One region of the Peribacillus sp. 05N428 genome, then DNA from elsewhere that is predicted to be linked to it. Evidence: a T-box and tRNA genes for the amino acid it is inferred to sense, from the RefSeq annotation. Region 1 holds a T-box; the other holds one or more tRNA genes.
What was found. A T-box is a leader RNA that pairs with one kind of tRNA and senses whether it is charged. The one in region 1 lies ahead of argS (arginine--tRNA ligase), so its partner is inferred to be a tRNA-Arg.

Region 1 (5,291 bases):
GTTCCATTTTTATAAATATTAACACATTACCAATGAATGTCAATCCATTTTATTCAAATTCTTTTTCTTCCGCTGAAAATGGATAGCCGCATGGATCGACGCCAACTTCAAATGCCAAGCTGACAGCCCGCCTCCTTCATTTCCCCATATTAAAATACATTAACAAAATTGTATAATATAAACAGTTACAGAGAGGGGAAGGCTTTTTTTCATGAAAAATAAATATTCAAAATGGTTACTTGTTGTAGGTATATGTATGGGTGTTGCTATCGGAGGTTATTTGTATTATTCCAGTATTGCAATTGGGGGCACATCTGATAATGGTATGTGGAAAGCAAATTATAAAAAAAACTCTGATGAAACAGTTGGCGGATGGATTGGACATGTTCAACAAAAGTCTGGTGGCAAGGTCAAGATAAAAGAAGTAAGCTTTACTGATAATGGAAAAACATTAGTGGAACATAAGGGATTTACAGAAGGAAAAAGTGAAGATGGCTCTATTACAAAATTAAATCCATTATCAACGGATTTTTATTTGGGAGATCCTCCAAAAAAAGAGCATGTGTACAAGTTGCATATTACATGGGAGAAAAAAGGACAGCCCATGACAGATACCTTTCTTCTAAAATAAAAGAGCTTACGTTCATGCCAGGATTTATCTGATAAATTATGGAGCCATTTTGAAAAGATCAAAATGGCTCCTTTTATAGACATGCATTACATTTTATTCGGCGCTGAAATTCCCAATAAACTTAGCGCATCCTTCAATACGATCGCAACGGAAAAAGCGAATGAGAGCTTCATTTGTTTCCATTCATCTTCCACTAGGATTTTCGAATGTGCATAATACTTATTGAATGCACGCGATACATGCAAGCTGAATTTCGCGATTTGTGATGGATCGGCTTGTTCAAATGATTTTTGGACAATGATCGGGTATTGCTCCAGCAGCTGGATGACTGGCCACGCATATTCGCCTAAAGCGTCATATTGGATGTCCTGCTCTTTAAAATCACCTTTTTCAAGCAAGGAGGAAATTCGCGCATATGTGTACTGTACATATGGGCCCGTTTCTCCCTCAAAATTCATCATTTGCTCTAATGAAAAATCAATATCGTTCATGCGGTTATTTTTTAAATCATTAAAGATTACCGCTCCGACACCAACCTGTCTTGCAACCAGTTCTTTCTGTTCAAGCGCTTGATTTTTTTCTTCAATATTGCGCTTCGCAGTTTCGATCGCCTCTGCCAATACATCCGCAAGCAGCACGACTTTCCCTTTACGGGTCGACATTTTCTTACCGTCTTTTAGCATCATGCCAAACGCTACGTGCTGTAAGTCTTTTGACCACTCATACCCCATTTTTTCAATGACGTTAAAGAGCTGTTTAAAGTGCAGGGATTGTTCATTTCCGACCACATAAAATGTTTTCTTTGCCTCATACTGTTTTTTACGATACATGGCTGCAGCTAAATCACGTGTGGCATAAAGTGTCGCACCATCGGTTTTCGTAATCAAACACGGCGGCATATCTTCCAATTGCACGACATAGGCACCTTCTGATAGGGCAAGCAGGCCTTTTTCTTTTAGTTCCCCGACAACCGCATCCATTTTATCATTGTAAAATGCTTCGCCGGCATAGGAATCAAAACGGATGCCCAATAAATCATAAATCGTCTCGAATTCTTTTAAAGACGCATCCCTGAACCATTTCCACAATGCCAGTGCTTCCTCGTCCCCGTCTTCAAGCGACTTGAAGCTTGCGCGTGCTTGTTCATTCAATGATTCATCGGTTTCTGCTCTTTCATGGAACTTCACATAGATTTTCAATAATTCCTGAATCGGCGAAGCCTCGATTGCCTCTTTGTCGCCCCACAGCTTATACGCGACAATCAACTTACCGAATTGCGTGCCCCAATCTCCTAAATGATTGATACGCACGGCATTGTAGCCATTTTTTTCGGCAATGTTGGCCAGTGCATTCCCTATGACCGTAGAGCGTAAGTGCCCCATGGAAAAAGGCTTGGCAATATTCGGGGAGGAATAATCAATCACGACATTTCCCTTTCCAGTCTGCATCGAACCATACTGATCCTTTTCCCTTAATATCGTTTGCAGCACGTTTTCCGTCACCATCTGTTGATTGACGAAGATATTCAGATAACCTCCCACTACGTTCACTTCTTGAATCAACGTACTGTTTAATTGTTGGGCTATTTCCGACGCAATCACCTGAGGCGATTTTTTGAATTTTTTCGCAAGAGTAAAGCACGGAAAGGCGACATCACCTAACTCCATCATTTTCGGCTTTTCCATTAATTTTTCTATTTCACTTGCTGGCATTTCATTGTTCAAAGCAGTTGAAATCAATTCTGCAATTGGTTTATTCATCAACATTTTCCCTCCTAAACAAAAAAGCCCCCGCCTCTAAATAAGAGACGAGAGCATGAATTCCCGTGGTACCACTCTAGTTGCCACAAATTGCGGCCACTTTCCATTGTTAACGAGGTGACTCCCCGATATTCCCTACTGAACGTTTCAAGAAATTTCTCCAAAGTGCGCTTCATTCATCCGACCTGCATTAGGCTCCCACCATCCCTAACTCGCTTTCCATTTCAAAATGAACTACTCTCTTCATCACAGAATTTTCAATATTATAATTTAATCCATCGTACACAATTTAAAAAAACGTGTCAACAGAATTTAAGAAACAAATCCTAACCAGCCGGTAACTTCATTTTATCCTTGATGTTCGAAAAATATTTTCTTACTGTCCCAATTGTGCCGCTTTGATTGGACGGCTCAATATTGGATGGTGGACCATCGGCTAACAGCCCTAACACTCCCATTTCCCGGCCATTATGGCTGGAAGGCCCATCAATAAGCTCTGGGGAGTATATTCGCTTGCCATCCATTATGCAGCGAATCGAGCAGGCTAACTCTTCACCCGGGTTATCCTTCAATAAATAACCACTTACATCCGCCTTTAATGCGAGTTGAAAATAACCAGTCCTTCGAAATGTTGTTAAAATGACCACCTTGCATTCAAATGACCTTAATGCTTCTGCTGCCTCAAGTCCGTTCATTACAGGCATCTCCATATCCATGATACACACATCAGGCCGTAATTGGTGTACAAGAGCCATCGCTTCTTCTCCGTTACTGGCTTGCCCGACAATTTCTATATCTTCTTCAAGATTGAGTAGAGAACTTATTGCCTCTAACAGCATTTGCTGATTCTCTGCAATGACAATTCGAATCATTTTTAAGTTCTCTCCTTTATCGAGTTCCTTATATGAAGCAAAGACTCCCCAAATCCGAGGATTATTAAGGGAGTCTGGAATGATACATGAACGTTACAGTTCAGATTTCACTTGAGTGGGAACACTTTTTTTCGTTAAATATTTTATGTCCTTGAAACTGACGAAATTCTTGGATTCCTCATCCCATAAACGGAAACGGAGTGAGCGCAAGCTTGTTGCAAGAGTGATCGTCGGAACGTTCTCTAAAGGCTGCGTATTATTATGCGCCATTTCCAATTTATAGTTAGGCACCCTTGGACTTAAATGATGAACATGATGGTAACCGATATTACCAGTAAGGAACTGCATCAGTTTTGGAAGCTTATAAAAAGAACTTCCCTCCACTGCTGCCAATACATATTCCCACTCTTCATTTTCTTCAAAATAAGAGTCCTCAAATGTGTGCTGGACGTAAAACAGCCAAATGCCGATTGAACCAGAAATCATGAAAATGGAACCTTGTACCAGAAGGAAAGATTGCCAGCCTACTGCCAAGCAAAGCAATGCCGCTAAAACGACGATTAAGACATTCGTCAAATACGTATTATTTTTTTCCTTTTTTCTAGCACCTTTACGGTTAAATCTATTTTTAAGAAGGAAAACATAAATCGGTCCCAAACCAAACATGACCAATGGATTACGATAAAAACGATAAGCAAAACGAAGTTTAAACGGTGCAGCCAAATACTCATCTACCGTAAGGGTCCAAATATCACCTGTACCCCGCTTATCCAAATTACCGCTTGTTGCGTGATGCACAGAATGCTCATGTCCCCATTGATCAAACGGGAATAAAGTCAAAACACCCATGATCGTACCGACTATTCTATTCGCACGGCGGTCTTTGAAAAATGAATGATGCGTACAATCATGAAAAATGATGAATATTCTCGTCAAGAATCCTGCAGCAAACACAGCTGGGATTAAGGCTAACCAATAAGAAACGGAAAGACTTATATATGCTAGGTACCATAGAATGATGAACGGCCCCAGGGTATTGATGATCTGCCATATACTTTGCTTTGTCGTTGATTGTTCAAAAGGAGCAATTTGTTTTTTCAAGGATTTCGTATTTTGCAAGGTCATATTTCAATTGCACTTCCTTTTATTTGTCGTTATCCATAGTATAAAGAAACCAACCTGATTTTATTAGTACCAGGTGTCATGACTAGAAGATGACAAATGTCATGTACAAGTCAATTCCAGTGACAAACGTAAAAAAGGCCAACCAGGAAGAACCGGTTAACCTGTTCACATATATAGGATTTCGTTATCTTCAAAATAACAGGCTGCCTTACGTTAAAAACAGGACTGTCAATGCTTACAGTCCCATCAGTAAGCAAATGAAGGCCCGTTACTCCCCTTTTAAAAATAAATAAAGCCCATAATCCGTCGAAGTTGAGGCATAACCCATTTGTCGCAGCATGGCCGTGATATTGCCGCGATGATAGGTTCCATGATTCACGACATGCGGTACCAATTCGGCTGCACTTGTTTTCATTAGTCCGCCAGCTGGATTCTCAATTATAAGAGGCTTATCTAAATTTTCTTTTTGGCCAAGCAGCGATTTGTACCGATCGGACAACTCAATAAACATGGCCTCCATTTCCTCTAATTCCTTTGACTCCGTTTGTTCCTTCCGTTGTTCAGCCAGCTCCAATGCATGTTTCATGCTTTTACCGGAAAAAACCTCCGCCCACCCCAGATCGGAAAGATACACATGGGCCATCACACTCGATATCGATGAAAACACACTTTGAACTTCCTGATGGTAAACATCCTTTGGAAGCTCTTTTAAACGGTTGAAAATCTGATTATTTGCCCAAATGTTGAAATCATAAAACTGTAATGAAAAATTTGACATATAAACTCTCCCCTTCTATTTACAAATCAATTGCCCTTCATACGGAATAATTCGTCCCGCACGAAGGTTAGTAATGCCTTTCCACAATGTACCTCTATTTATATGGCTATTCTCCATAGTAAACT
Region 2 (5,291 bases), on a different contig from region 1:
AAGTCAGGTTGGAAGGAAGTTTATGATCACCAATTCGATGAGGAAGAAGCTAAAGATGGCCTTGCGGAGCAACTGCTTCCGAACGTTCAAAAAGGTGACAGTTTAACCATTTCGACTGTGAAACAAACAGAGGGTGAAACGAAACCGCCGGAACCATTCAATGAGGGGTCGCTTCTTTCGGCAATGGAGAATCCTGCTCGTTTCATGGCAGGGGAAAGCAAAGAGCTCATCAAGACTCTTGGTGAAACTGGCGGGATTGGAACTGTTGCAACACGTGCGGATGTTATTGAAAAACTATTCAATAGCTTCCTGATCGAGAAGAGAGGAAAGGGTCTTCATGTCACCTCAAAAGGAAAACAACTTCTTCAATTGGCACCTGAAGACTTGCGTTCTCCAGCTTTGACAGCTCAATGGGAGCAAAAGTTAACTGCGATAGCAAAAGGAAAGCTGCCAAAACAGGCTTTCATCGGTGATATGCGCGCCTACGCCAAAAATATCGTCCATGAAATCAAAAATAGTGATCAAAAATTCAAGCATGATAACGTGTCAGGAACGAAATGTCCTGATTGCGGCAAGCTGATGCTAGAAGTGAATGGTAAAAAGGGAAAAATGCTTGTCTGTCAAGATCGTGATTGCGGCCACAAAAAAAGTGTTTCACGTGTAACAAATGCCAGATGCCCGCAATGCCATAAAAAGATGGAAATGCGCGGTCAAGGAGAAGCACAGACATTCACCTGTAAATGCGGTTTTCACGAAAAACTATCTTCTTACAATAAACGAAGAGGGCAAAATAAAAATCAAAAAGTATCCAAAAATGAAGTATCCAATTATATGAAAAAGCAAAATAAAGAAGAGCCGATCAATACTGCATTGGCAGATGCCTTGGCGAAACTGAAATTCGATAAATAAAAGTAAAAGGATGGAGCAATCGCTCCATCCTTTTTCGGTATATTCCTGCTTCGACTAAATTTCATTCAGTACGGTGCCATGTAATTCATATTCAAGTGTTTTGTCAGTGTGTGTGTGTTTATCCGAATCTACTCGTATGAGCGTACTGAATGGCTTCTGATCACCCGGACTGAAAATTGCTTCATCATTCTCTGGATTCCATAGGCTGTAAATACTCATGATCGTATCTTCCTCCTTTGGATGAGAAGACTAGTAATTCCCATGTTTGATTATCATCCAACTCTTCAATTGACTCTAACGCTGATCACCGGGACTAAACACCGCTGCGTCATTCTCTTTGTTCCATTGGCTTCTGATTGTACTCATCATGCACTATCATCTCCTTTGGTGAGAATGTCTTACAGTATTTGTATACCCGGATGGGACAGGTTAAAACATATATTTCAAAAAAAAATGATTATATCCCGAAATCAGTATTTGTATTTATCGACGTGATAAATAAGACTTTTTTTACTATCAAACAGTTTGTATTCTTGTTCGCCAATATTTCCAACCTTTATGCATAGTTTTGCAATCAGGTTTTATATCTATATGGCTTGATGAAAAAATTTAGCCTTGAGACCTGTGTTTTCTCCATCAAAAAATCAATTGTTCTTAACCAACAGAAAAAAACCCCTGTTACTCCGCGGAAGGACCGCTTGTAACAGGGGTTTATAATTAGCGTCCCAGATAGGAATCGAACCTACGACCTACAGCTTAGGAGGCTGTCGCTCTATCCTGCTGAGCTACTGGGACATATATTAAAGTCGACGACTTATTTATTATATTTCTTATAGGCAAACTTTTCAAGCTAATAGCACATAGTTATGAAAAAAAATCCTCATAAATGTTTAGCGCATCGCAAAGCTCTCGTTTTTCCTCTTTTTTCATTAAATGGAATACTTTATTGTCCATTGGTTTTCTGGTACTATTATACTATAAAAAAATCAGGAGAATGATAGTGAAAAAATATAGAGTTTTAAGGATGGCGGCATTGCTGGGGGTTTTGATTTTACCTGGATGCACACAAGGGATTTTAGAGGGGATAGGCACAAAGACGGCTGCACCGATTGCGGAAGATGACATTGAAGTGGCCGAAGCGGCTGAGAATGGGAGCGGGCAGGATTCGGAGGGGCAAATCGATACGGGAGACTGGATAAAGGCCGAGTCCCCGGTCCAGCTTCCGATTTTGATGTATCACAGCATTTCCCAAGGTAATGGCCTTCGGGTCCCAAGGGAGGAATTCCGATCACAGATGGCTTGGCTTCGGGAGAATGGTTACTATACATTATCCCCTGAAGAAGCATTCCTCGTTTTAGCCGAGAATCGGATGCCAAGTGAGAAGTGCGTCTGGCTTACTTTTGATGATGGCTATACAGATAACTACACGGAGGCTTTCCCGATATTAAAAGAAAATGATATGAAAGCAACTGTCTTCATGATCGGGAAGTCCATAGATAAAGGTCATCACCTGACTGAAAATCAAATGTTGGAGATGAGCAGGGATGGGATTTCGATTGAAAGCCATACCATCAACCATTTGGAGCTGAACCGCATGACGGCAGAGCAGCAAGAAGCGGAAATGGTTCAGTCGAAGGTGCTGTTCGACCGTATCCTCGACCAGGACACGACAGTGCTTTCCTATCCGGTTGGCCGGTATAACGAAGAGAGTCTCAGGCTGTCAGAAGAAGCTGGATACAAAATGGCAGTCACTACCGAACCTGGGGGAGCTTCAAGCGACCAAGGGATGCATGCTCTGCATAGAGTTCGGATTTCACCGGGGTTATCGATCAATGGGTTTGCGTCGCTGATTGAAAATGCTTCAAAGCATTGAAGGCGGAAGGGTCATTTCGCACTTGTTCAGAAAAATCATATAATAATCGATTCTTACATGGTGTATAATGAAGGCAGTGAAAATTATATACATATGAACGATTTGGTGTCTTAATGACTTAAAAGGGAAGTTGGTGAAATGCCAACGCGGTCCCGCCACTGTATATGGGAGCTGACGGCTGTGTACCACTGTATGAGATATGGGAAGGTGCCGTTGACGAAGACCATGAGCCAGGAGACCTGCCAGAATTCGTACACCTGTAACCTACGCGGATGGGAAGGTGTGTGGCAGACCCTAAGATAGAGTCCGTATTGATATTGTTGCCATGCAAGCATCTTCCGTTTAACGGGAGATGCTTTTTGTTTTGGGGGCATCTTCCAGGATTGGTTTTCTCTGTTAGGTATGAAGAAATTAAATAAAAAGATTGTGGGGAATGAAAATGAAGAAGATTTTTGGTCTGATACTGTTAATGTTACTGACTGCAGGCATGATGGTTGGCTGCGGTGGTGCTGCTGATGAAGGAAAAGAAAAGGAGCAAACGAATCATGCTCAACACGAAGCTTTCCCGATTACGATTAAAGATGCAAGTGGGGAAAAAGTAACGATAGAAAAAGAACCGAAGAAAATCGTTTCGTTGATACCAAGTAATACGGAAGTGGTCTTTGCACTTGGTTTGGGTAAAAAGGTCGTTGGTGTTTCCGACAATGATAATTACCCGGAGGAAACGAAAGAAATTCAAAAAGTTGGCGGAATGGAAATGAACACGGAGCTGATTGTCTCCATGAAGCCTGACCTTGTTCTTGCGCATGCATCAAGTGCCCATAATTCAAATGAGGGTTTACAGCAGCTTAAGGATGCTGGAATAGATGTGCTCGTAGTCAATGATGCCCAAAGCTTTGACCAAGTCTATGAGTCTATTGAAATGATTGGACAGGCAACGGGAGAACATGATAAGGCAAACGAAATCGTTGCGGATATGAAAACGAAGCTCAAGGATATCCAGGAAAAGGCCAAATCCGTAAAGGAAGAGGATAGGAAGACCGTTTTAGTGGAAGTTTCGCCTTCACCGGAAATATACACACCTGGAAAAAATACTTTCATGAATGAGATGCTTCAAACTATTTCAGCGAATAATGCGGCTGCTGAATTGGACGGTTGGGCAAAAATTGATGAAGAGTCGATGATTGCTGCAAATCCTGATGTCATCATTACAACGTATGGTTATTATACGAAAGATGCAGTAAGTGAAGTGAAGGGCCGAAAAGGATGGCAAGACGTAAATGCTGTTAAGAATGGCCAAGTCTTTGATGTCCATTCTGACTTGGTGACCCGTTCCGGTCCACGCTTAATAGAGGGAGTAGAGGAACTTGCCAAATCAGTCTATCCGAACCAATTTGACAACTAAATGGGCGTTTGCTTATTTGATTGCGTTGTTCATTTTGTTATTCGCAATGACGATAGGCATTTCCTTTGGTTCGGTGCCAGTACCGATTCCCGTACTTATACAAATAATCGGCAAGGAGATTTTCCACTTGCCGATTTCTGCCGATCCGGATGTGATGCTAACGAATATCGTGATGAACATCCGCTTGCCGCGGGTGCTGCTCGCTGGTTTGGTTGGGGCATCACTTGCGATTGCGGGTGCGGCTTTTCAGGGACTGCTCCGGAACCCGCTCGCTGATCCTTACACATTAGGTATTTCATCAGGAGCATCGGTCGGAGCCGTTTTGACAATATTCTTGAATATATCACTGCCATTCATCGGTTTATATACCCTTCCGGCATTGAGTATCTTATGTTCAGTGCTCACGATGCTCTGCGTACTGACTTTTGCAAAAAAAATGGATCGATCGATGAAAGTGGAAACGATCATTTTAACGGGAATCATTTTCAGCTCGTTTTTAAGTGCCTTCATTTCATTGATGATTGCGCTGACGGGTGATGAATTAAGACAAATCATCGGCTGGCTGATGGGAAGCGTCTCAATGCGCGGATGGAATTATATCGTAATCATTTTGCCGTTTTTTATCATTGGTTCGTTGACCTTGATCATGAATACAAGTGAATTGAATGCGATGACTTTCGGGGAAGACCGGGCAAAACACTTAGGTGTGAATGTCAAGCGGCGGAAAATGTGGATCTTGATAGCCGGTTCGACATTGACAGGGGCAGCCGTTGCCGTTTCAGGGGCGATTGGTTTTGTAGGATTGGTCATTCCTCATTTTGTCCGAAAGATTTGGGGACCTGACCATAAACATTTGCTTCCGTTGTCATTGTTGATAGGAGGCGGATTCTTGATATTGGCCGATTTTGTAGCACGAACGATCATTGCCCCATCGGAACTGCCGATCGGGGTGATTACCTCACTTATCGGGGCACCTGCATTTGCGCTGATTTTATTAAAGAGACGGAGAGAAGGGTAAAAACGGATGCTTGAAGTAAAAGGGTTAACAGGTGGATATCACAACAAAGCTGTTTTGGACTCTGTCTCTTTTGATGTACATAAAGG

Region 2: it has a tRNA-Arg gene. The T-box ahead of argS (arginine--tRNA ligase) is inferred to sense a tRNA for this amino acid. The anticodon was not compared.

Annotation. Positions count from the first base shown of each region.
Region 1 is NZ_JBFTMS010000040.1:5,834-11,124, forward strand. Features, by position in the region: gene AC1DIV_RS24245 (hypothetical protein) at 212-631, shown strand; gene argS (arginine--tRNA ligase) at 718-2,391, opposite strand; T-box leader at 2,432-2,650, opposite strand; gene AC1DIV_RS24255 (response regulator) at 2,718-3,263, opposite strand; gene desA (Delta(5) desaturase DesA) at 3,357-4,388, opposite strand; gene AC1DIV_RS24265 (DinB family protein) at 4,657-5,166, opposite strand.
Region 2 is NZ_JBFTMS010000002.1:124,143-129,433, forward strand. Features, by position in the region: gene AC1DIV_RS02265 (DNA topoisomerase III) at 1-909, shown strand, start outside; gene AC1DIV_RS02270 (hypothetical protein) at 964-1,128, opposite strand; tRNA gene AC1DIV_RS02275 (tRNA-Arg) at 1,631-1,704, opposite strand; gene AC1DIV_RS02280 (polysaccharide deacetylase family protein) at 1,934-2,782, shown strand; cobalamin riboswitch at 2,869-3,043, shown strand; gene AC1DIV_RS02285 (ABC transporter substrate-binding protein) at 3,222-4,187, shown strand; gene AC1DIV_RS02290 (FecCD family ABC transporter permease) at 4,150-5,205, shown strand; gene AC1DIV_RS02295 (heme ABC transporter ATP-binding protein) at 5,212-5,291, shown strand, end outside.